4 regions of the Aliiglaciecola litoralis genome follow, and region 4 is predicted to be linked to each of the others. Evidence: predicted binding sites of a transcription regulator. Region 4 holds the regulator's gene; each other region holds the start of a gene.
What was found. The regulator FliA, encoded in region 4, starts transcription of late flagellar genes. The targets are predictions, from matches to a motif close to CTAAAGNTNNNNNNNNNNNNGCCGATA.
Positions count from the first base shown of each region.

Region 1: flgM (flagellar biosynthesis anti-sigma factor FlgM) is a predicted target of FliA. The motif match lies at 3,241-3,267, and genes of this name have one in related genera.
Region 2: ABD036_RS11015 (flagellin N-terminal helical domain-containing protein) is a predicted target of FliA. The motif match lies at 2,306-2,332, and genes of this name have one in related genera.
Region 3: ABD036_RS11550 (VC2046/SO_2500 family protein) is a predicted target of FliA. The motif match lies at 2,897-2,923, and genes of this name have one in related genera.

Region 1 covers NZ_BAAAFD010000005.1:244,257-249,729, reverse strand. Annotated here, with positions in the region: gene flgB (flagellar basal body rod protein FlgB) at 1-380, opposite strand, end outside; gene ABD036_RS10945 (CheR family methyltransferase) at 489-1,325, opposite strand; gene ABD036_RS10940 (chemotaxis protein CheV) at 1,353-2,279, opposite strand; gene flgA (flagellar basal body P-ring formation chaperone FlgA) at 2,446-3,165, shown strand; gene flgM (flagellar biosynthesis anti-sigma factor FlgM) at 3,303-3,635, shown strand; gene flgN (flagellar export chaperone FlgN) at 3,691-4,116, shown strand; gene ABD036_RS10920 (alpha/beta fold hydrolase) at 4,244-5,140, opposite strand; gene ABD036_RS10915 (LPP20 family lipoprotein) at 5,273-5,473, opposite strand, start outside.
Region 2 covers NZ_BAAAFD010000005.1:259,684-265,156, reverse strand. Annotated here, with positions in the region: gene ABD036_RS11020 (flagellin N-terminal helical domain-containing protein) at 1-783, opposite strand, end outside; gene ABD036_RS11015 (flagellin N-terminal helical domain-containing protein) at 1,273-2,115, opposite strand; gene ABD036_RS11010 (flagellin N-terminal helical domain-containing protein) at 2,480-3,304, opposite strand; gene ABD036_RS11005 (hypothetical protein) at 4,032-4,964, shown strand; gene flgL (flagellar hook-associated protein FlgL) at 4,980-5,473, opposite strand, start outside.
Region 3 covers NZ_BAAAFD010000006.1:88,248-93,720, reverse strand. Annotated here, with positions in the region: gene ABD036_RS11565 (DEAD/DEAH box helicase) at 1-804, shown strand, start outside; gene ABD036_RS11560 (EF-hand domain-containing protein) at 937-1,185, opposite strand; gene trhO (oxygen-dependent tRNA uridine(34) hydroxylase TrhO) at 1,244-2,236, opposite strand; gene ABD036_RS11550 (VC2046/SO_2500 family protein) at 2,374-2,868, opposite strand; tRNA gene ABD036_RS11545 (tRNA-Tyr) at 2,970-3,054, shown strand; gene ABD036_RS11540 (hypothetical protein) at 3,885-4,193, shown strand; gene ABD036_RS11535 (DMT family transporter) at 4,198-5,121, opposite strand; gene ABD036_RS11530 (DUF6279 family lipoprotein) at 5,153-5,473, opposite strand, start outside.
Region 4 covers NZ_BAAAFD010000007.1:81,407-86,879, reverse strand. Annotated here, with positions in the region: gene flhF (flagellar biosynthesis GTPase FlhF) at 1-124, shown strand, start outside; gene ABD036_RS12635 (MinD/ParA family protein) at 121-987, shown strand; gene ABD036_RS12630 (RNA polymerase sigma factor FliA) at 984-1,715, shown strand; gene cheY (chemotaxis response regulator CheY) at 1,755-2,138, shown strand; gene ABD036_RS12620 (protein phosphatase CheZ) at 2,174-2,941, shown strand; gene ABD036_RS12615 (chemotaxis protein CheA) at 2,955-5,087, shown strand; gene ABD036_RS12610 (protein-glutamate methylesterase/protein-glutamine glutaminase) at 5,378-5,473, shown strand, end outside.

The sequences.
Region 1 (5,473 bases), on a different contig from region 4:
GCCTTCTTCATGCCTTTAATCTTGCCGGTTAGAAACTGAATGCTCGCTTGGTAGCGCATGCCATTTTCTAAAAACTCATTCCGCTCGGCTTGTACTTCAACAGTGTTACCGTCTCCAGTGTCAGGCTGTGAGGGGATTCGAAATTCTATTTGTGCCTGACTTTGCATTTTGCCTTCGAAATGTTTGTCGTGAGTGCGAGACATGCTTTGCTGGCGGTCGTGTTGTGCGGATTGCATGGCTTTTTGAAAGTCGACACCTCTGGCTTTATAGCCTGGGGTATTCGCATTGGCCAAATTACCAGCGATGACCTCCATCGAGTCATTTCTCACTGTGAGAGCCTTATGATGTACACCGACTAATTTATCTAAACTAATTGCCATTGTTGTCTCTTCGCAAAACGCTTGGTTACGAAAAAGATAGCAAGCTATGTGCCAAATGGTTGTGAGGCAGTAAAGGGAATGTCTATAAAGAGTTATTAACTGTTTGTTTTATCGAGCTTTTTTAGAGTAAAAAATGCCCGGATTGTTGCGTACTAACGTAAACAAATGGGTCAATTCGCCAATCGATTCTGATGCCCCAAGAAACAAAGCTCCGTCATCTTGCAGGCAAGCGGCAATTTGTTGCAGTATTTTGCGTTTGTTGGTCACCGAAAAATAAATCAGCACATTGCGGCAAAAAACCACATCAAATTTTCCTAACGATGAATAGCTGTCCAGCAGGTTTTGGGTTTTAAACGAAACCATGGACGTAATCTCAGGGAGCAGCTGCATATGGTTGCCCTCTACAGAACGAAAGAATCGATTTTTCCGTTCCTCTGGCAAACCGCGGCCAATAGACAAATGATCGTAACTTCCGCGCTTAGCACGCGCCAACATATCAGTCGAAATATCAGTCGCCACGATTTCAACACCCGCGGGAAATGCCCGAGGGTGTTTTTGCTTGTATTCATGAACGAGCATGGCGATAGAATACGGTTCCTGCCCTGAAGAGCAAGCCGCGCTCCAGATCCGCACTTTTCGACGACTAGAGGATAAGGAATTAAAAAGCGTGTTGGTCAAAATATCGAAGGGATATTTGTCTCGAAACCATAATGTTTCGTTGGTCGTCATTGCATCAACGACTTTTTCACGCAGTTTTGCTTGATTGCCTGATTGTATCAGTTGCAAGCAGGTAGATAAGTCGGCGATTTTTTCCTCTCGTATCAGAGGCATCAGCCGACTCTTTACCAAATAACTTTTGTTTTCACTCAAAACAATGCCGCATTGTCGCTCTAAAAACTGCGAAAACTGGATAAACTCTTGTTGTGATAATTCGTTACTGTTCACAGACTAAGGTCCAACGACTAAATGCATTTATTTTCCGAACCATTTTTGCACAGCCGTCGCAAGCTCATCGGGGTGGAATTTTGCAATAAAGTCATCCGCTCCCACTTTTTTCACCATGGCCTGGTTGAACACCCCACTTAACGAGGTGTGTAGGACAACCTTGAGATTTTGCAACTCAGGGGTATTTTTAATTTCTGCGGTCAGCGTATAACCATCCATTTCCGGCATTTCGATATCGGAAACCAAGACCCCCACTTTATCAGTGACATCGCCCGTCTCTGCAGCAATTTCCTTGAGTCTTTCTAATGCTTCGAGTCCATTTTTTGCGACTTCTATTTTTAGTCCTAAAGCAGTAAGGGCTTTCTTGACCTGATTTCGAGCAACCGATGAATCGTCAGCGATGAAAATAATTTTATCCTGCTCTGCATTTTGAGCCATATTTAAGTCAGCGGCTAGCTCATCGCTTACTTCCGCATTTAACGGAGATATTTCATTGAGGATCTTTTCAACATCAAGGATTTCAATTAATTCGTTTTCAACTTCAGTCACTGCCGTTAAATAACTGGCTTTACCCGTACCTTTGGGTGGCGGCATGATGGCATCCCAGTTGGTATTGATTATACGCTCAACTGAACCAACCAAAAATCCTTGAACCGAGCGGTTATACTCGGCAATGATAATAAAGGCATTACTCACGTCTTCTATTTTTCGACCGCCGGTTGCCATGCTTAAATCGATTACTGAGATGGTTTGACCGCGGATGTGCGCAACCCCTCGAACTAAAGCATTCTGTTTGGGAATGGACGTTAGAGGTGGACATTGAAGAACTTCGCGCACTTTGAACACGTTAATACCAAAGCGCTGTCTACCAATTAATTTAAACAGCAAAAGTTCTAATCGGTTTTGACCAACCAGTTGCGTTCTTTGATTTACAGAGTCAAGAATTCCTGACATAGACCACCCCAAAAATAAAGTAGGCACAATTGTTGCGTCGTACCAATTAATAATACCAATAAATGCATAAAATGCCGATTATCACTGAGATAACGACTGAAAATTGACGCTTTTATTGGTAAATACAGTCAATTCATAAGCATAGACAAAATGGCGGCAACTGAACATGAAAAAATTACGAATTCGAACAATCAAATACGTATTGCTCGCATTTGGTCTGGCCACCACTGCACCTTTAACGGCTTCAGAACAAATTAATTTAGCCCATCAACAACTTCTTGAATCTGCGAAAAACTATGTGTTTCAAGCGCTAACTCAAGGTGCTGTTAACCAAGATACTAGCCTGTCCGTTGAAGCAACGCCACTGGATACTCGAATCGTTATTCCTGAGTGCCAAAGCGACTACGTTTTCAGTGCCAGTGATGAAACCTTGCGTCAGAGTAATATAACCGTGCGAGCAGAATGCCCTGATAATGATTGGTATTTATATTTGATGGTAAAAGCCGTTCGTATCCAACCGGTAGTCGTGCTCACCCGAGCAATGAGTCCGGGAGCTGTGCTAAATGAAAATAGTGTAAAATTGGTAATGATGGACAAAAACTTGATCCGCACCAGCACGTTTTCTGATGTGAATACGGTTTTAGGAGCGAGATTAAAAAAGCGCAGTCGCCCAGGGCAACCCATAGTGCCTGGTCAACTGTGTTTCGTATGTAAAGGTGACAGCATTGTGATCATAGCCAGCGGCGGCGGGGTGAACATAAAAGCATCCGGGATCGCCCAACAAGACGGTAATCTTGGCGACACTATTGCGGTTAAAAACAGTCGTTCACAAAAATTAGTGCATGCGCAAGTAGTTGATACTAGACAAGTAGAGGTGCAGATCTAAGTGAATTAGCGTACACTATAGGAACCTTGTGGGTGCTAGCCTTGTTTCCGATATACACTTTTTTGTAAATTAGCACTAAAGATCCTCAATCAGAGGCCGATACACAATGTGAGGTAATTTAGGTATTCGAGGTCATTATGACAGTTAACAATGTAAACAACGGCAATCAAAAGCCGCAGTTAGAGAACCAGAGGCTTAATCAACAACAAGCCCAAAATCAAACTGCTGCCCAGTCAACGGCGAAACAAGCGCAAGCGGCTGCGGCACCAAGACAAGATTCTGTATCCTTGACACAATCTGCACAGCAGTTGAGTCAGGTGCAAAAGAAGTCGACTGATGCACCTGTAAATCAGGAAAAAGTCGACAAACTCAAAAAAGCCATCCAAAATGGTGAGTATCGTGTTAACCCAGATGTGTTAGCACAAAAAATTAGCACTCTTGAAGCACAAATATTTGGCATTAAAGACTAATACTTTTCACTTTGATGCCAAATCGTTTAGCTTCACATAACTAAAGCAAAGCTAAATGAAAAACTTAATACCTCACCTCGAAAAACAAAAACAACACCTTGACACCCTGACGGGGTTGCTTGAGTCCGAACTGCATCTTATTAGTACGCGAGACGCTGAAACGCTAACGACAGTTATCAATGAAAAAAGTGAGCTGTTAGAGAGCATTGCGCAACTTGATAAGACCATTGAGCATGAATATCACAAGTTGCAAAACCCACTCGATAATGAAGAAGTGAAGTCGCTGTTTGATGATATAGAACACGCCTTAGCGCAGTGTAAGTTTCGAACAGAGATCAATCAAAAGGCGGTTGAACAAGGGCAATTGCGACTTGAGCATCTACGCAGTTTATTGCTTGAGTCTCGCGCAAAAGAAACCTTAACCTATGACAAAAGCGGCAAACCCAGAGGCGGAATGTCAGGCAAGGGTGTGAGTGCATAGATGCATTACTCGTCGGCATATTAAGCAAGTACTATTGACTGTTGAATCCTGTCACGTCGTAAACTGATAAGGGGATAGTCAGCCTCTGAGGCAATCCCTGCCCCGCTAGGGTTATTCGCTAACGCTTTTATTGCGCATCTATTTCAAATAGATAATTCACCAGCACTGCAAAGGCGGGACGCCCTGGATGGATCCAATCAAAATGATTTGCACTTTGCTCGATTGCATACGGCAAACCCGATCCGCTCGCTTGGCTAAGCTTCACAATCGCATCTTTACTTCCTGCAAACAAAAACCCTGCATTACCAATATTGACCAGCTGTGGCGAAGCACTCTCATAGCGTTCAGGTACTGAGCTTGGTGTGCCCCCCATAAAACTGCGAGTCAAACCATTACAGCTGCCGTTGTCATTTGCGTAACTAACGATATCAGTGATTGCGGCTAAACCAACGACAGTGTATCCATCTTGCTGCTGTGATCTTGCTAACAAGGCCAAATGCCCGCCAGCGGAATGTCCAAGTACAACAAGCTTCCGCGAGGAATAGTACTCAGCTGAAGTATCAATAATGGTTTGAATTGCGCTATTGACGTCTTCAAAGGTACCAGGCCAACCACCACCTTGATCACCGGTCGCTCGGTATTCTATCGACCAGACCGGAAAGCCGTTAAGTGCCAAAGCTGTGGCAATGGGATAACTCTGTTCTACCCGAAAACTATTAGACCAACATCCACCATGAACGAATATGAGAGCAGGTAAGTGTTCCCTGCCCAGCACATTCTGTGGTGGCCAGTACTGCATAGATTGCAAATTAGAGGTGCCATACAAAAGTTGAGCAGTCGATGGTTGATAAGCTAAAGAAGTGATATCGGCAAACGAAGCAGGCTTATTTACAGCAGGGTAAAAATCATTGTGCAGGGTTACAAGGGCATCTGGAGCGGCGTTACTCGGTGGTGAGTCTCGGGTAGATTCACCAGAGCAACTGGTTAGATAAGCGCACACAACTAGCACAAATAGATGTTTCAACTTGGCCTACTTTTAGGTGGATTTCAAGTGACTAATCTATTTACGCAAATGATCCGCTTTTAGATGTATTTAGGTCAAATTCATTGATGGAACAACAATAGATAACTATGCAAGACGTTACCGTGAAGCGCTTTAATAATACCGTATTTTTTTCAATTTTTTCGGCTTTGCTGTACTAAGGTAAATGTCGTGTACCAAGGCAAAGTCCAATTCCAACTCAGTGGCGTAGGAGTCTTCCCCCACCGGATAGCTTTTGACCACACGTGCGCCTCGGATCACCCCCTGAACGGTTGCTTTAAGTTGCGTATCTGTAAGTACTAAGTTTGCCAGCGA
Region 2 (5,473 bases), on a different contig from region 4:
AGATAAAACCGTTAAGTTGGCCTGCTGAATAATTTGCGCGCGGGTCAAACTTGCCGTTTCAGTGGCAAAATCTGTATCGCGAATACGTGATCTTGCCGCTGACACATTCTCAGAGATATTACTTAAGTTACGAATAGTGGATTGGAAACGATTTTGAATCGCACCTAGATCGGCTCTTTTGGCATCAATAATCGAAATTGCTTGGGAAATGCGTCCCATGGTAGCGGATGCTTGAGACTCAGTTAAAACCGAAATTAACGCACCATTAAACAAACCGGATGTACCGTAACCACCAGGTCTGGAGATATTGACGCTGATAGTTTGCCCGGCGTTTGCTCCAACCAGAAATTGCGCGGAATAAAAGCCATCAAGAATGTTGACTCCTCCAAATTGGCTGTAGCTAGCAATTCTACTGATTTCGAGCTTTAAAGCCGACACTTCTTTTTGCAGTGCCACCCGGTCAGCGGAGTTATTAATACCGTTTTGGGATTGCACCGCTAAGACCCGGATCCGTTGCAATGATGCGGTCGTTTCCGCTAATGCGCCCTCTGCTGTTTGGGCCAGAGAAATACCATCATTGGCGTTCCTGACAGCCATGTCTAAGCCGAGAATTTGCGTGGTGAGTCGATTGGATATTTGCAATCCTGCCGCATCATCTTTAGCACTGTTGATGCGAAACCCTGACGACAACCGTTCAAACGCCGTACTTAAATCGTTATTGGTGTTAATAAGTTGCCGCTTTGCATTAATTGACGAAATATTCGTGTTCACAAATAATGACATGGCACACGCTCCTATTCTTATACTAAATCGTTGATATTATTTAGTTTTACTATAGGTAAATTGCTTAGCTGGTCACTATTTAAACTTTGGCATGGTATATGCTTTGTTGATAGTGTCAGTCATTAATTTGACTGATTGTTTTGCTTAGCAATTTGCTTGCAAAGCTATACAAAAAGCGAGAGCGAAAGCTCAGGTCGGCGGGTGGAATTGATGGCCTAAACCTCAATACCTCTCACTACCTCCTGGCTTCTTTTCCGCCAGTCGACCGCCTATTAAAAAAGCCTTGGCTTTGTTAGTTGGCAGAGAGTTCGCACCCGTCTTTGTATAGCGTGTTACAGCTAGTTGTTATAGTAAAACTGTCGTTCTTCGGTCGGTTGCAGCCTGCCCCCACATTTTGCAATCCGACCGTTCTCTTTCTTAATCATTCTTCGATGCTGCAGCCTGCCCCATTTGCTTGCCTGACATCATATATCATCATTTATACCCTTATTATTGTAATAACTGCAGTGCCGCCTGAGGCCGCTGATTTGCTTGGCTAAGCACCGTAATGCTGGCCTGCTGGATGATTTGATAACGTGTCAATTCTGCTGTTTCAGTTGCAAAATCGGTATCTCGGATACGTGACCGTGCGGCTGATACATTTTCAGAGATATTCGTTAGATTTCGAATAGTTGACTGAAACCGGTTTTGAATTGCACCCAAATCAGCGCGTTTTGCATCAATGATGGATATAGCACCTAACACTGCCGTCATGGCACGAGAAGCATCCGCTTCTGTGACTACTGACACGTTATTAGCAGGGTTACTCTGTGCACCAAACAAACCGGATGTACCATAACCACCTAAGCGTGAGATATTGACACTGATCGTTTGACCCGGGTTGGCGCCGACTAAAAATGCTGACGAGAAAGTACCACCAAGGATATTCACGCCACCAAATTGTGAAGTTGCGGCAATTCGACTGATTTCTGCTTTTAACGCAGACACTTCTTTTTGCAGTGCCAAACGATCCGCAGAACCATTGATTCCGTTTTGTGATTGAACCGCTAGCACCCGAATACGTTGCAGTGCTGACGTGGTTTCAGCCAATGCACCTTCCGCAGTTTGCGCTAACGAAATACCGTCATTGGCGTTTCTTACAGCCATGTCCAGACCCAATATTTGAGTTGTTAGACGGTTTGAGATTTGTAGTCCAGCTGCATCATCTTTTGCGTTATTGATGCGAAAACCAGACGATAGCCTTTCAAAGGCAGTGCTGAGTTCGTTGTTCGACGTGAATAGCTGACGCCTTGCATTCAACGACGACACGTTCGTGTTGACGAATAAAGACATTTTTTTCTCCTAACGATTTTTGCAAACTGCTCGACCTGTTTTTATTTTTTCCGGTCTTTGAGCATCAACGTGCGCTATTATTATTATTAGTGCGTCACTATTTTTTATGGCGTGTACTTATTTTATTTTTTAGATATACATCGCTCTTGCAACCTGTATCGTTCGGATCCAATTTTTCCTTTAGACTAATTTTCAGCTAAATTTTTATTTCCTTTAAAATCATGAACTTAAACCACGAAAAAAGCCGACTAAATTAGTCGGCTAAGCGCTCTTACGTTAGGAGAGAGTGAGCGGGCTCTCTACGTTTTGGGCCATTAAATTAGGAAACACTACCTCCTGGCTTTAATATCCCAAGCGTATTTTTTTACCCTAGAAGCTGAAGTGCTGACTGCGGACGCTGATTAGCCTGCGACAAAACAGTCAAACTTGCTTGTTGGATAATCTGGTTTTTAGTCAATTCTGCAGTTTCTGTGGCGAAGTCAGTATCTCGGATACGACCACGTGCACCGGCAACATTTTCTGAAATGTTACTTAAGTTTCTGATGGTAGATTGGAAACGGTTTTGCAAGGCACCCAAGTCGGCACGTACAGCTCCAACTGTGGATATAGCAGCGGTGATTGACGTCAACGTGGCAGATGCATCTGCAATATTTGCTACAGAAGTATTGGTCAAACCTAGACCAGACGCGCCATATCCACCGCTACGAGATAGGTTGATAGAGATTGTCTGTCCGCCGTTTGCGCCCACTAAGAAAGCAGCTGAGAAGCCACCGGTTAGGATATCGACGCCAGCAAACTGTGAATCCGTTGAGATACGTGATATTTCAGTTTTAAGGGCAGATACTTCTTTTTGCAGTGCTAAACGGTCAGCAGAAGTGTTGATACCGTTTTGTGATTGTACTGCAAGCGTACGGATACGTTGTAGTGAGTTTGTTACCTCACCCAACGCGCCTTCAGCGGTTTGCGCTAGCGAAATCGCGTCATTGGCGTTACGTACGGCTTGGTTAAGACCCTGGACCTGAGTGGTCAAGCGATCGGTGATTTGCAGACCGGCAGCATCATCTGATGCACGGTTGATACGGAAACCAGAAGACAAACGCTCGAAAGACGTGCCTAAACGGTTTGATGAATCGAATAATTGACGTTGCGCATTTAAAGACGAAACGTTGGTATTGACGAATAATCCCATGGGATATCTCCTACACTCTCAGTCCAGCGTTTCGCTGGCAACCGAAAAAACTCGGCGGTTAAAAAACACATTCAAGAACATCAACTGATCAATAGAAAAGTTGGTGTTACTGGCTCTCTCAGGTAAGGGTATCGACGGATCCTAAAATCCCTTTAACAAAAATTTGCCGTTTTTTATTCAAATGGCAATTTATTGCCGCATTAGTTAACCTGAACTCGGGGTAAGATGTGTCGAGAAATTAAATATTACATAACGATTTCAAAGTTTTAGAGGGGATATATAAAAGCGAACTTGTAAAACACACATCAATGATGCAATTTTTGCGATTAGCAAGGCGAGTTTTCGTACGTAATAGCTGGCCTATTGCTAGAAAACGCAACGCAGATAAGCGTAAAAAGGGCGTTATTGATAGGCACGTATTACTCCGAGTTCAGGTTACCTAACCTGAACTCGGGGTAAGATGTGTCGAGAAATTAAATATTACATAACGATTTCAAAGTTTTAGAGGGGATATATAAAAGCGAACTTGTAAAACACACATCAATGATGCAATTTTTGCGATTAGCAAGGCGAGTTTTCGTACGTAATAGCTGGCCTATTGCTAGAAAACGCAACGCAGATAAGCGTAAAAAGGGCGTTATTGATAGGCACGTATTACTCCGAGTTCAGGTTAGCAATCTAATTAACTGACGCTTAATGTATTTTTTATTGGAAATTAATCGAACATATGCAATTTCACTGGACCAAGAAACTGACAGTTTCGCCCAAACATAATGCCTTTACTGATTTGTGTGAATACAACCGCCAACTGATTTGCTGTTATCGTGAAGCCACCGATCATATGGGGGTTGATGGTGCGGTACGAATAATGATACTTAATTACGAAGGACAAATTATCGCTCAAAGTCGTATTACAATTGCACACTGCGATTTACGGGATCCTAAACTAACGGTTATGCCTGATGGCAAATTATTGCTTAATGCCTATGCAAGATGTTACGACAACAACGACAAATGGACTCACAGCCATTCCCTGTGCTGGTTTTCAACAGACGGATTAAGTTGGTCAAGTGCTCGTTGGTATGGTGAAAAAAATTGGTGGGTATGGAGTCTAGCATGGCATCAAGATCAGGCGTTTGGACTCGCCTATAATCGTAAACAGCAATCATTGAATTGGTATAAAGGCAATCCATTGCGCGGATTTCATTGTATTGAACGTGAGGTTTTGGGACTCAAAACGCATGGCTTAGGTTATCCCAATGAAGCGGCACTGTGTTTTACGTCCGATGAAACAGCGTTAGCTATTGTGCGCCGCGATGCCGACTCATTTACTGCACAATTGGGGATCTGTACAAAACCGCACAGAAGCTGGCAATGGATAGATTTGCAGGAATATATTGGTGGTCCGGCTATATTACTTTGGGATGAAAGCCATTTAATCATCAGCGGCAGACGTTGGAATGGCAAGCAATTTAACACTGCTATCTGGTTGCTCGAACTGACCACGCAAAAATTGCAGCTGTTATCACTGCTGCCATCGGCTGGAGATAACAGTTACCCAGGCTTAGTCAGACGAGGGCAGGATCTTTATGTGTGTTATTATTCCAGTCACCTTAGTGCCACCAGCGACATATTTTTGGCTAAATTGAGCTTAAGTTAGCCGAATTCAACGCCACTATCGAATATAGTCAAAAAGAGTAAGTCCAGTGACGCGTGAAAACGTCGCTTGAGCTGCTTGTAATGCGGTTTCTTGTTTACTTAACTCGGACACCGCTTCGGCGTAATCCACGTCTTCGATCACCGAGCGCGCTGATTTATTAGCAATTTCTAAATCCAAATTAGATTCAAGTACCGATTGTGCGACATTTAATCTGCCACCTAATGACGAGGTTGCATTAGCCAGTTTTTTAGCACCGTTATCCAGCCCCACTAAGCCATCCGCAATTGCCTTGCTAAAGTCAGTGTCGGATAAAGAGGCATCATTGAGGGCAATAAAAAAGTCATTGAGCGTTTCGGCAATATTTTTCTTTTCTGGCTTGTTTAATTCAAAATCAAACGTATCACCTGGAGCGGCATTCACATCAAAGGAAATACCTTTAAAAACAAAAGGCTTACCTGACTCGAAGTTTTGTGTCGATATAGTCGCCCCCGTTCCGATGTTGTCGATCC
Region 3 (5,473 bases), on a different contig from region 4:
ATTGATCATTGTGCTGATCATCGTAAACGTCAAACCATGATGTTCTCTGCAACCCTAGATTCTGCCGAACTTCATTATCTCACAGAGCGCATGTTAAAAGCGCCTCAGCGTATCAGTGTTGGTCAAGCCAACGCCCAACACTTAGATATAGAGCAGCAGTTTTTCCTCGCGGACCATCTTGATCACAAAATACAGTTGCTGATGAAATTACTGTCAATGGCAGATAATAAACAAACCATCGTCTTTACTGCGACGCGCGAAGACACTGACAAGTTAGCCGAGCAACTTATTCAAGCCAACTATGACAGCGTGGCCTTAAGCGCCAGTTTAACGCAGTCTCAACGTAGCAACATTATGAATGCCTTTAGTCGTGGACAACATCAGGTGTTAGTGACCACAGATGTTGCATCACGTGGGTTAGATTTATTAAAAGTTGAATGGGTTATTAATTTTGATATGCCCAAGCATGCAGATGAATATGTGCATCGAATAGGTCGAACTGGACGTGCGGGTAATCAAGGACATGCGGCTTCATTAGTTGGTCCTAAAGACTGGCAAAGTTTCATTCAAGTAAAGCAGTTTTTATCGCAAAACATTGTTTTTAATGAATTTACTGGTCTTGAAGGGAAGTTTAAGGGGATTAAAGCAAGTCCACAAAAAGTGAAAAAAGCGCCAGCAAAAGCGATTAAAAACGCGCCTAAGAAGCAACTTAGTTCAGCACCTAAGAAACGCATAAGAAGCCAAGAAGGTGTCGAAGTAGGTGAAGCGCCGATGCTTAAAAAGCCACGCCAAAAAGATGTGTAGATAACCTAAAATACGAGGCTCTTTTTTAGAAAAGGATAGCACATCCTCTGCTAATTCGGTGCAAACAGGTAATTATTGCGAGAACAATAATTACCTCATCGAATAAGAGTTATTTAATGAAATCGTAGTTAACTAGTATTCCCACCACGCTTCTTGCCACCAGTTTAGAAACTCTTCAAAGTCGATATAACCGTCGTTATTCTCATCAATTAATGAAAAGCCTTCTTGAACATGGCTAGCTTTAGTCTTAGGTGACAAAATAGTTAGTAATTCAATAAATTCCGGTAAATCTATTTGGCCATTATTATCGTGATCAAAATAATCGAATTCTTTACGGATTTCAGCAATCTTGCTTTCATCCATCTGTGTTTTATCAGTCATATTTAAATCTTACTTAATACATTGAACGAAGAGTTTACCGTTTAATCTGTGCTTCTGTCTATGCCGATTTGCCTGCTTCGATACGTCGTTTTCTGCGTTCTGCCGCTTTTTGTTGACGACGCAGTTTAGTTGCCTTCCTTGCTTCGCTACCGACATGCTCTTCATTACGCTGGCGAGCTAAATTTACCTGTTTTTCACGTTCTCTAAAACGAGCGATTTGTTCATCTGTGTGCTTACCAAAACATTTTGGACAACTTACCCCAGGCTCGTATTGTTCACTGGCTTTGTCTTCTGCAGTAATAGGCAAACGACAAGCATAACAAGCCTCGTAATGACTCTTCTTTAACTCGTGGTCGACCGCAACGCGATTATCAAAGACAAAGCAGTCACCTTTCCAAAGAGTCTCTTCTACAGGCACTTCTTCCAAGTATTTGAGGATACCGCCCTCTAGATGATAAACCTCATCAAACCCCTGCTCTTTTAAATAAGCTGTCGATTTTTCACAGCGAATACCGCCTGTACAGAACATGGCAACTTTTTTATGTTGTTGCGGGTTCAGATTTTCTGCCACGTATTGAGGAAACTCACGAAACGACTCGGTATTTGGATTGATCGCATTCTCAAAAGTACCAATTTCAATCTCATAATTATTTCGAGTATCAATCACGGTAACCTCAGGATCAGCAATCAACGCATTCCAATCTTTAGGTTTTACATAAGTGCCGACGGTTTTCTGTGGATCTATGCCCTCAACGCCCATGGTGACTATTTCTTTTTTCAATTTCACCTTGGTTCGATAAAAGGGCTGGGTGTCGTCGAGCGATTCTTTTACTGAGATAGGATTGATTCGAGGATCTTGATTTAGATAGTCAATCAGCTGTTCGATTGCCTCTCTTGTACCCGAAATAGTGCCATTGATACCTTCATTAGCAAGTAACAAGGTACCTTTTATATTGTGTTTCTCTAATACGTCAAGCAGCGGCTGACGCATTTCTTGGTAATTTTCAAGCGCAACAAATTTGTACATTGCGCAGACAATGAATTTAGACATTAGATCCTCTTTTGCGAATTGGAACGTAAAACCAAAGCAATTTTGCGGCGCGCAGTATACCAAAATGTGCAGATCATGCAAAAACAGAGGCTAGTTCAGAGTTAACACGCTTGTTGGAGCAAGGAAAGTGTTGCGGCTTAGACAAACGTCGCAGCTAAGCTATCACGCTTTTCAAGAACGTCGAATAATTGAGTAACGTCTACTTTTAGGTCTTTATCAGCAGGCTGTTTCAAACGAGATTGGGTATAAAAGTCGCAATTAGCTAATACCTCTTCATCAATTCGTTTAGCGTCATTAAAAATAGACAAGGGTTGTGGGTGCATGGTTTGAAATAATTTGCCGTCTGACGGATGACGAGCGAAAAGCTGGCTATTTCGTATGGCATTTTGCCAGTCATCTTTGCGTGCGCTAAGCGCAGGTCTTGGATAATCGGAGACGAGTTCAGCTTTATCTTGTTGCGGTTCTTCGCTAGCAATTAGTTTGGGCCGCTCAAGCACATCAGATTCGAGCATAGACAACAACAGCGCAAAAGCCCTACCCTGACTAGCAGCACGATTAATCTGACCGGACCATTCCAGATCGCTGACTGCAATAGTGCTCTCTATCGGCTCTAACGTATCGCTAGCAGACACAGTTATTCCTCTTAATTACCTTTCTTTTTATCGATTGTTGCAGATAATTCTTTAATCCTATTTACACTTGGGTTTTTTCTGCTAGTATACGCGCCTCTTTCGGAGGGGTACCCAAGCGGTCAACGGGAGCAGACTGTAAATCTGCCGGCTCAGCCTTCGCAGGTTCGAATCCTGCCCCCTCCACCATTTTTCTTCTTTCACTGACCGGTGAAAGTATACTTCAATATTTAAATTTCCTTGTGGGGCTGGACGAGAAGCTGCGACCCGCAGTTCGATGAAGTCGTCCCCAAACGTTGTTATTGGGGAACCTTGTAAAGGGCGCTTCCTGTTAAAGATGCCTGTCCACTTTAAACGCTCAATTAAAGACTCTATGACTTCCAACCAGATCTCAGCCCAAGAGCGTTGCTGAGATGACGGCATGAAGCGGTTTTACATGCCTGTCCACGTTAGTTCGACCCGCAGTTCGACGAAGTCGTCCCCAAACGTTGTTATTGGGGACCGTGTAAAGGGCGCTTCCTGTTAAAGATGCCTGTCCACTTTAAACGCACTTTAAACGCTCAATTAAAGACTCTATGACTTCCAACCAGATCTCAGCCCAAGAGCTTTGCTGAGATGACGGCATGAAGCGGTTATTGCTGAGATGACGGCATGAAGCGGTTATTGCTGAGATGACGGCATGAAGCGGTTATTGCTGAGATGACGGCATGAAGCGGTTTTACATGCCTGTCCACGTTAGTTCGACAAAAGCGGTTTTACATGCCTGTCCACGTTAGTTCGACGAAGTCGTCCCCGAACGTTGTTATTGGGGACCTTGTAAAGGGCGCTTCCTGTTAAAGATGCCTGTCCACTTTAAACGCTCTTGCTGAGATGACGGAGGAACATTGCTTCCGAGCTACAATGAGGTTTCAATTCTCTTCAATCGTAATCTTCGATAGCTTTTTTACCCCGAGTCCGCTATGTTTGATTTACGTGAACACATTAATTGATGTTCCAATTGGCGGCAGACAGAGAAGTACATGAGTAAATCCCCTCCCCACAATAGATTAATGCGTAGTGCGATTGTCAGTGTCACCGTTGTCGCATTGCATGGTTGCGCCAGTAACGAAAATCCGTGTGAACAGATCCTTGAAGTAAAACAACAACATCAAGATTGTGAGCGGCTACGTAAAACCATGAGTAAAACCGACTATCCGCAACAAGCACTAACGGCAAAATTACGTTATGAGGAAGCCTGTACCAACTTGCGGTATTATCGGGACGAGTTCGACACCATCTGTAAAAATGACGGCACTGCTATTGGCGAGACTCGTAAAAAAGAACAGTAAACACTTAGGCTTTCGCTGGTACTATTTTCTTCTGCTTTGCCAGCGCCGTTGTCATAGAGCCAATAACGACACAGCAAGCCCCTAGAATAACCACCCAATCAAGTTTGATCATTGCAAACTGCTCAGGTAAGAGTCGCTCTGCGATTGCGACACTAATAAACGTAAACACAGGGCCTGAAGCCACCACTGCACTGACCTTAGACGCACTCCAAATATTTAACGCTTCGGTAAAACAGCCATAAGCAATGACCGTATTTAAGCAGCAAAATATTAACGCAAAGGTTTGGATGCGATTGATATTCACCAGGTTTGTAAGATCGATAAAGGGCGTTAACACCACAATGCCAATACAATAGATCAGTAACGTCAGTTGCTTCGAGGTAAAGGAACGCAATAATACCTTTTGCAATAGCGCATACCCAACCCAAGATACGGCAGCAAATACAACTAATAAAATCCCGGTGTTGTAAGCAGATTCAGTGGATAGTAACGAACTCAATTTAGGACTGAAAAACAGGCCTAAGCCAAGAAATAAGCACGCGGCACCTGCCAGTTCTAACCGTTTAAATTGTTCTTTGTAGAAGACAACGCCCCCAACCATCAATAAAATAGGCGCGATTTGCATTACCACTTGCACGGTTTCTGGATTGACGTATTCCAGACTTTTGACGTTGGCAACATAATTAGCCACTAGTGCTAAGGAAGCGACCAGTAAGATCAATTGCGCCCGAGGTAGCTGTCGCCATATGTTGGGCAAGGCGCCTTTTAACAACAAAAAAACGAACACGAACACGGCGGCAAAAACAAACCTAACCCAAGTAATACTCATACTATCGAGAACTTGCAGGCTAATCTGTAAAAACACCGGCAGAATACCCCACAACACAGCTGTGACTAAAGATAATAAAAAGCCATCCCATCGATTCAACGTAGGTTATCCAAGCAAAATGAACGTGGCGTCAATCTTCAATTAAGTCATCGATATCGTCAATCAAATCATCAATTTCTTTAAATACTTTTTTCTTTTGCTTAGTCGTTAGACTAGCCGTCAACTCTGCCAACATATTGGCAAATACTGCTTGATTGTGCTCATTAGCAAGTAAGTAATCCGAACTTCGATATTTATCGGGCTTTGCCATTAATTCAGTGAGTTGTTGCGGAAAATCGTCTAGTTGATGTCTTGCTAACATCAGGCTCTTTGTGGCTGACTGCATGTTTCTACGATAGACAATCCACTCTTCAAACGTAGATCGAAATTGATCCACGTGATCATTTATTAT
Region 4 (5,473 bases):
CCCTGAAGATATTAAAGTTGCAGATGCAAAGTATTTAATCTCAGCAGCGGCTAAGCTTTATAAAAAATACGGTATGATCCATACTAACAAGCCAGAAAACACAAGATCGGCATTGGCAGTATGATTGAGGACCAAGCGAGTAGCTTAAGACGAATGAATCAATCTCGATTAATTAAAGTGATCGCAGTTACCGGCGGTAAAGGTGGGGTGGGGAAAACCAACATTACCCTTAACACTGCGATTGCAATGGCAAAAAAAGGCAAGCGAGTCATGGTCTTAGACGCTGATCTTGGATTAGCGAATGTGGACGTGATGCTGGGCTTGCGAGTAGAGAAAAATCTCTCTCATGTACTTTCAGGTGAATGCACATTGGATGATGTGTTGGTGATGGGGCCCCATGGGATCCTTATTGCACCAGCAACCTCCGGTACCCAATCAATGACTGAACTCAGCCAAACAGAGCACGCTGGACTTATTCGTGCATTTGGTGAGCTGCGCGCTGATATTGACGTGCTGTTAGTGGATACTGCTGCGGGTATTTCTGACATGGTGTTAAGTTTTTCTCGCGCATCTCAAGACATCATGATGGTAGTCTGTGATGAACCCACCTCACTCACAGATGCTTACGCGTTGATTAAATTACTGAATCGTGAACACGGTGTGTTCAAGTTCAAAATTGTCGCCAATATGGTGCGCAACATGCGAGAAGGGCAAGAACTATTTGCCAAGCTATCTAAAGTGACCAATCGATTCTTAGATGTGGCCTTGGAGCTGGTGGCAACTATTCCTTATGACGAAAATATTCGTAAATCGGTACGCAAACAAAAAGCCATTGTTGATGCATATCCTGCGTCACCTGCTGCAGTAGCAATTAGAGGGTTAGCCGACAAAGCACTGACTTGGCCTATTCCAAATCAGCCAGGTGGACACCTTGAGTTTTTCCTAGAGCAACTTATTGCCGAGAAAGTGGTTGGTGGTCAAGGGTGAATAGAAAAGCTGCAGCTTATCAACAACAGGCCGACACGGCTCAATTGGTAGAGAGGCATGCTTCACTTGTCAAACGCATAGCGCATCATTTGCTAGCGCGACTTCCTGCCAGTGTGTTGGTTGATGACTTAATTCAATCTGGCATGATAGGTTTGCTAGAAGCGGCACGAAATTTCGATGGTACCAAGGGGGCCAGCTTTGAGACATTCGCGGGTATTCGTATACGCGGTGCCATGCTGGATGAAATTCGCAAAGGCGATTGGACACCTCGCTCGGTACACAAAAATGGTCGTGCTATTACCGAGGCGATCAACCAGGTCGAAAAAGAGACCGGCAGAGATGCACGAGATGTAGACGTAGCAGAAAAATTGGAAGTGTCTCTGACAGACTACCATCAGATGCTCAATGAAGTGAACGCTGGAAAGATAATCGGTATTGAAGATCTGGGTATTACTGAAGATGTGATCACCACGGAACAAACGAAAGGCAGCGACACGCCTTTTCAAGATTTATTGCAAGGTTCGTTTCAAAAAGCCTTGGCGCATGCTATTACTACATTACCAGAGCGAGAAGCAATTGTTTTATCATTGTATTATGATGAAGAATTAAATTTACGGGAAATCGGTGAAGTGCTCGAGGTCAGTGAATCAAGAGTCAGCCAAATCCACAGTCAGGCGATGCTAAAACTGAAAAATAAAATGCAGTCTTGGCGACTAAACGAAGAATAATAGATAATAATTTTGGTTTAATCCTCATTGGAGGCAGTTTTGGATAAAAATATGAAAATTCTCGTTGTTGACGATTTTTCAACAATGAGACGTATCATCAAGAATTTACTTAAAGATCTTGGTTTTACTAATGTACAAGAAGCCGATGACGGGAGCACGGCATTGCCGATGCTACAACAGAGCGATTTTGACTTTGTCGTTACCGACTGGAATATGCCTGGCATGCAGGGAATTGATTTGCTTCGTGCGATACGAGCAGATGACAACCTCAAACACTTACCGGTGTTAATGGTGACGGCTGAGGCTAAGAAAGAACAAATCGTTGCGGCTGCACAAGCCGGTGTCAACGGCTACGTTGTGAAACCGTTTACCGCCAATACATTGAAAGAAAAACTAGACAAAATTTTTGAGAGACTGGGTTAAGACTCACCCGATGACAACCAATTAGGAGTGTCTGAATGACCGGTTCTGCTAAAGCTCCGTTGTCTCTTGACGAAGCTAAAAAATTAGTCGAGTTACTTGAGTCCGGAGATAACCAAGCTGCCTCTGAATTGCTAGAGGAAGCTTCCTTGACGAATTCTGTTGAATTATTTGCTGAAGTGGGCAAGCTCACACGGCAACTTCATGACTCGCTCAATACGTTTCAACTCGATCCTCGCATTTCCAATCTTGCTATTGAAGATATCCCCGACGCGCAAAGTCGTCTCATGTACGTGATTGAGACCACTGAGCAGGCCGCCAATACCACGATGGACGCGGTAGAAAAGAGCATGCCCATCGCCGAAAAACTGCATGTTGGTATTGCCAAAGTCTTGCCTGAATGGAAAAAGCTGATGTCCAGACAAATGGAACTCGGCGAATTTAAATCTTTATGTAATGAATTAGACAAGCTGTTAGAAGAATCTTCTGCAGATACTGCTAAACTCAATGTGTTGTTGACTGATGTGTTGATGGCACAAGGATACCAAGACTTGACTGGCCAGGTTATTCGCCGAGTCATTGAGTTAGTAAAAGAAGTCGAAGACAGTCTGGTACACATGCTGACGGTATTTGGAGCACCTGAAACAGCGGCTTTAAAACCGAAAGTTGATGAAAGTACTCACAAATCTGACAAAGAGTCCGATAAAGTGAAAGCGGAAGGACCCATTATCGATGCAGAAACGCGTGATGATGTTGTGTCAAGTCAGGATGACGTTGACGACTTACTATCTAGTTTAGGGTTTTAAGAGGAATTGGTTCATGTCTTTTGAAGTTGACGAGGAAATCCTACAGGACTTTTTGGTCGAAGCCGGTGAAATACTGGAACAACTGCAAGAACAGCTTGTTGATCTCGAAAACAATCCAGAAGACTCTGATCTGCTGAATGCGATTTTCCGTGGTTATCATACCGTCAAAGGCGGGGCTGGATTTTTAGCGCTCAGCGAATTGGTGGATATCTGCCACGGCGCCGAGAATGTCTTCGATGTGATGCGTAATCAGCAACGTACGTTAACCCCTGAGTTAATGGACGTTATTTTGCAGGCCACCGATGTCGTGGTTGAAATGTTCGAAAACGTCAAAGCCCGTGAGCCACTTGAACCTGCAGCACCAGAACTACTTGAAACACTTCACCGTCTGAGTAAACCTGAATCTCAAGATGCTGCTGCGCCTGCAGCGCCGGCTCCAGCGGCAACAGCTCCACCGCCACCACCAGCCTCCTCAGGTGAAGGCAGCATAGACGAAATTTCAGAAGACGAATTTGAAGCTTTATTAGATGAGTTACATGGCAGTGCCTCACCAAGCGCACCTGCTCCTGCAGCACCAGCAAGCGTGCTCGATGACAACAGTGAAGACATTACCGACGATGAATTTGAAGCTTTGTTGGATCAATTGCATGGTGAAGGACAATTCGTTGCAGAAAAAGAATCGGCACCTGCTGTTTCTGCTCCAGCAGCTCCTGCAGCCAGTGATTCAGACTCTGATGAAATCTCTGACGATGAATTCGAAGCGCTATTAGATCAATTACATGGTTCGGGTAAAGGACCAGCGGTAAAAGAGCCAGCTAAAGCTGCGCCTCCACCACCGCCACCGCCGCCACCGCCACCACCGCCGCCACCGCCGCCTCCAACGCCAGTGGCTGCCGCAGCGCCAGCACCCGTTGCTAAACCTGTGGTAAAAGCACCGGCCAAAAAAGATGATAAAAAGTCTGCTTCGGCTGCGGCACAAGGCGAAACGACAGTTCGGGTTGATACCAAACGACTCGACCAGATCATGAATATGGTGGGGGAATTGGTGTTAGTCAGAAACCGCCTTCTAAGTCTTGGTATTAACATTAACGACGAAGCTATGACTAAGGCCATTGCTAACCTTGATGTGGTAACGGGTGACCTGCAAGGGGCGGTAATGAAAACCCGTATGCAGCCCATTAAGAAAGTGTTTGGTCGATTCCCTCGGGTCGTCAGAGACCTGGCGCGCAGCCTGAAAAAAGAAATTACCCTAGAGTTAGAAGGTGAAGAAACCGATTTAGATAAAAACTTGGTTGAAGCACTGGCAGATCCGTTAGTTCACTTAGTCAGAAACTCTGTCGATCATGGCATCGAAATGCCTGAAGACCGCGTTGCGGCAGGCAAGCCATCAATGGGAGTTGTGAAGTTATCTGCGTCTCAAGAAGGTGATCATATTCTGCTTACCATCGAAGATGATGGTAAAGGAATGGATGCCGAGAAGCTTAAAGAAATTGCGATTAGTCGCGGTGTATTGGATGCCGATGCAGCGGCTAGGATGTCTGATGTAGAAGCCTTTAATTTGATTTTTGCTCCTGGGTTTTCCACCAAAACAGAAATATCAGATATTTCAGGTCGCGGTGTGGGAATGGATGTGGTTAAAACCAAAATTAACCAACTCAATGGTACCGTGAATATTGATTCAGCGTTGGGTAAAGGCACACGACTCGAAATAAAAGTGCCACTTACGTTAGCCATCTTACCAACCTTGATGATTGTGGTTGGTGAACAGACTTTCGCTTTACCGCTAGGCGCAGTCAATGAAATCATTAATATGGATATGAGTAAGACCAATACCGTTGACAGTCAATTGACGATGATTGTGCGCTCCAAAGCGATACCACTATTTTACCTACGAGACTGGTTGAAAAATGGCAAAGGTAGTACGGATAAAAATCAAGGTCATGTTGTGGTAGTGCAAATTGGTACGCAACAAGTGGGTTTTGTGGTTGATGCGCTTATAGGTCAAGAAGAAGTTGTGATTAAACCGTTGGATGCATTATTGCAAGGCACGCCTGGAATGGCTGGCGCGACTATAACCAGCGACGGCGGTATTGCATTAATTATTGATATTCCAAACTTGCTTAAGCGTTACGCAAAGAAAAAGTAGCTGAATAAATTAATGTTCATTACAAGGGAAAGTATCTAAGCATTTGATTTAGTGTGTTTTCTACCTCCCCTTGTTAGTGAAGGTCGCGAGGCTAGCGGCGTACCTACCCAAGACAACCTGCAAAATTAACAGATAGTTCCACACCTTAAGTGGTGTAGCGGTGCTGTATACAGTAATATACCGAGATGACTATGCGCAGATTGAAATGTAAGCTGTGGGTAGGTAAAAAATTTACCTTTTAGAATAATTAAAATGGATTCCGATCCAACATTTGAGGGCAGTGTTAACCGATGGCATACCGAGTACTAGTGGTCGATGACTCCAGCTTTTTTTGCCGTCGGGTTAAAGATATACTGAATCAAGATCCCATGTTGGATGTAGTAGGC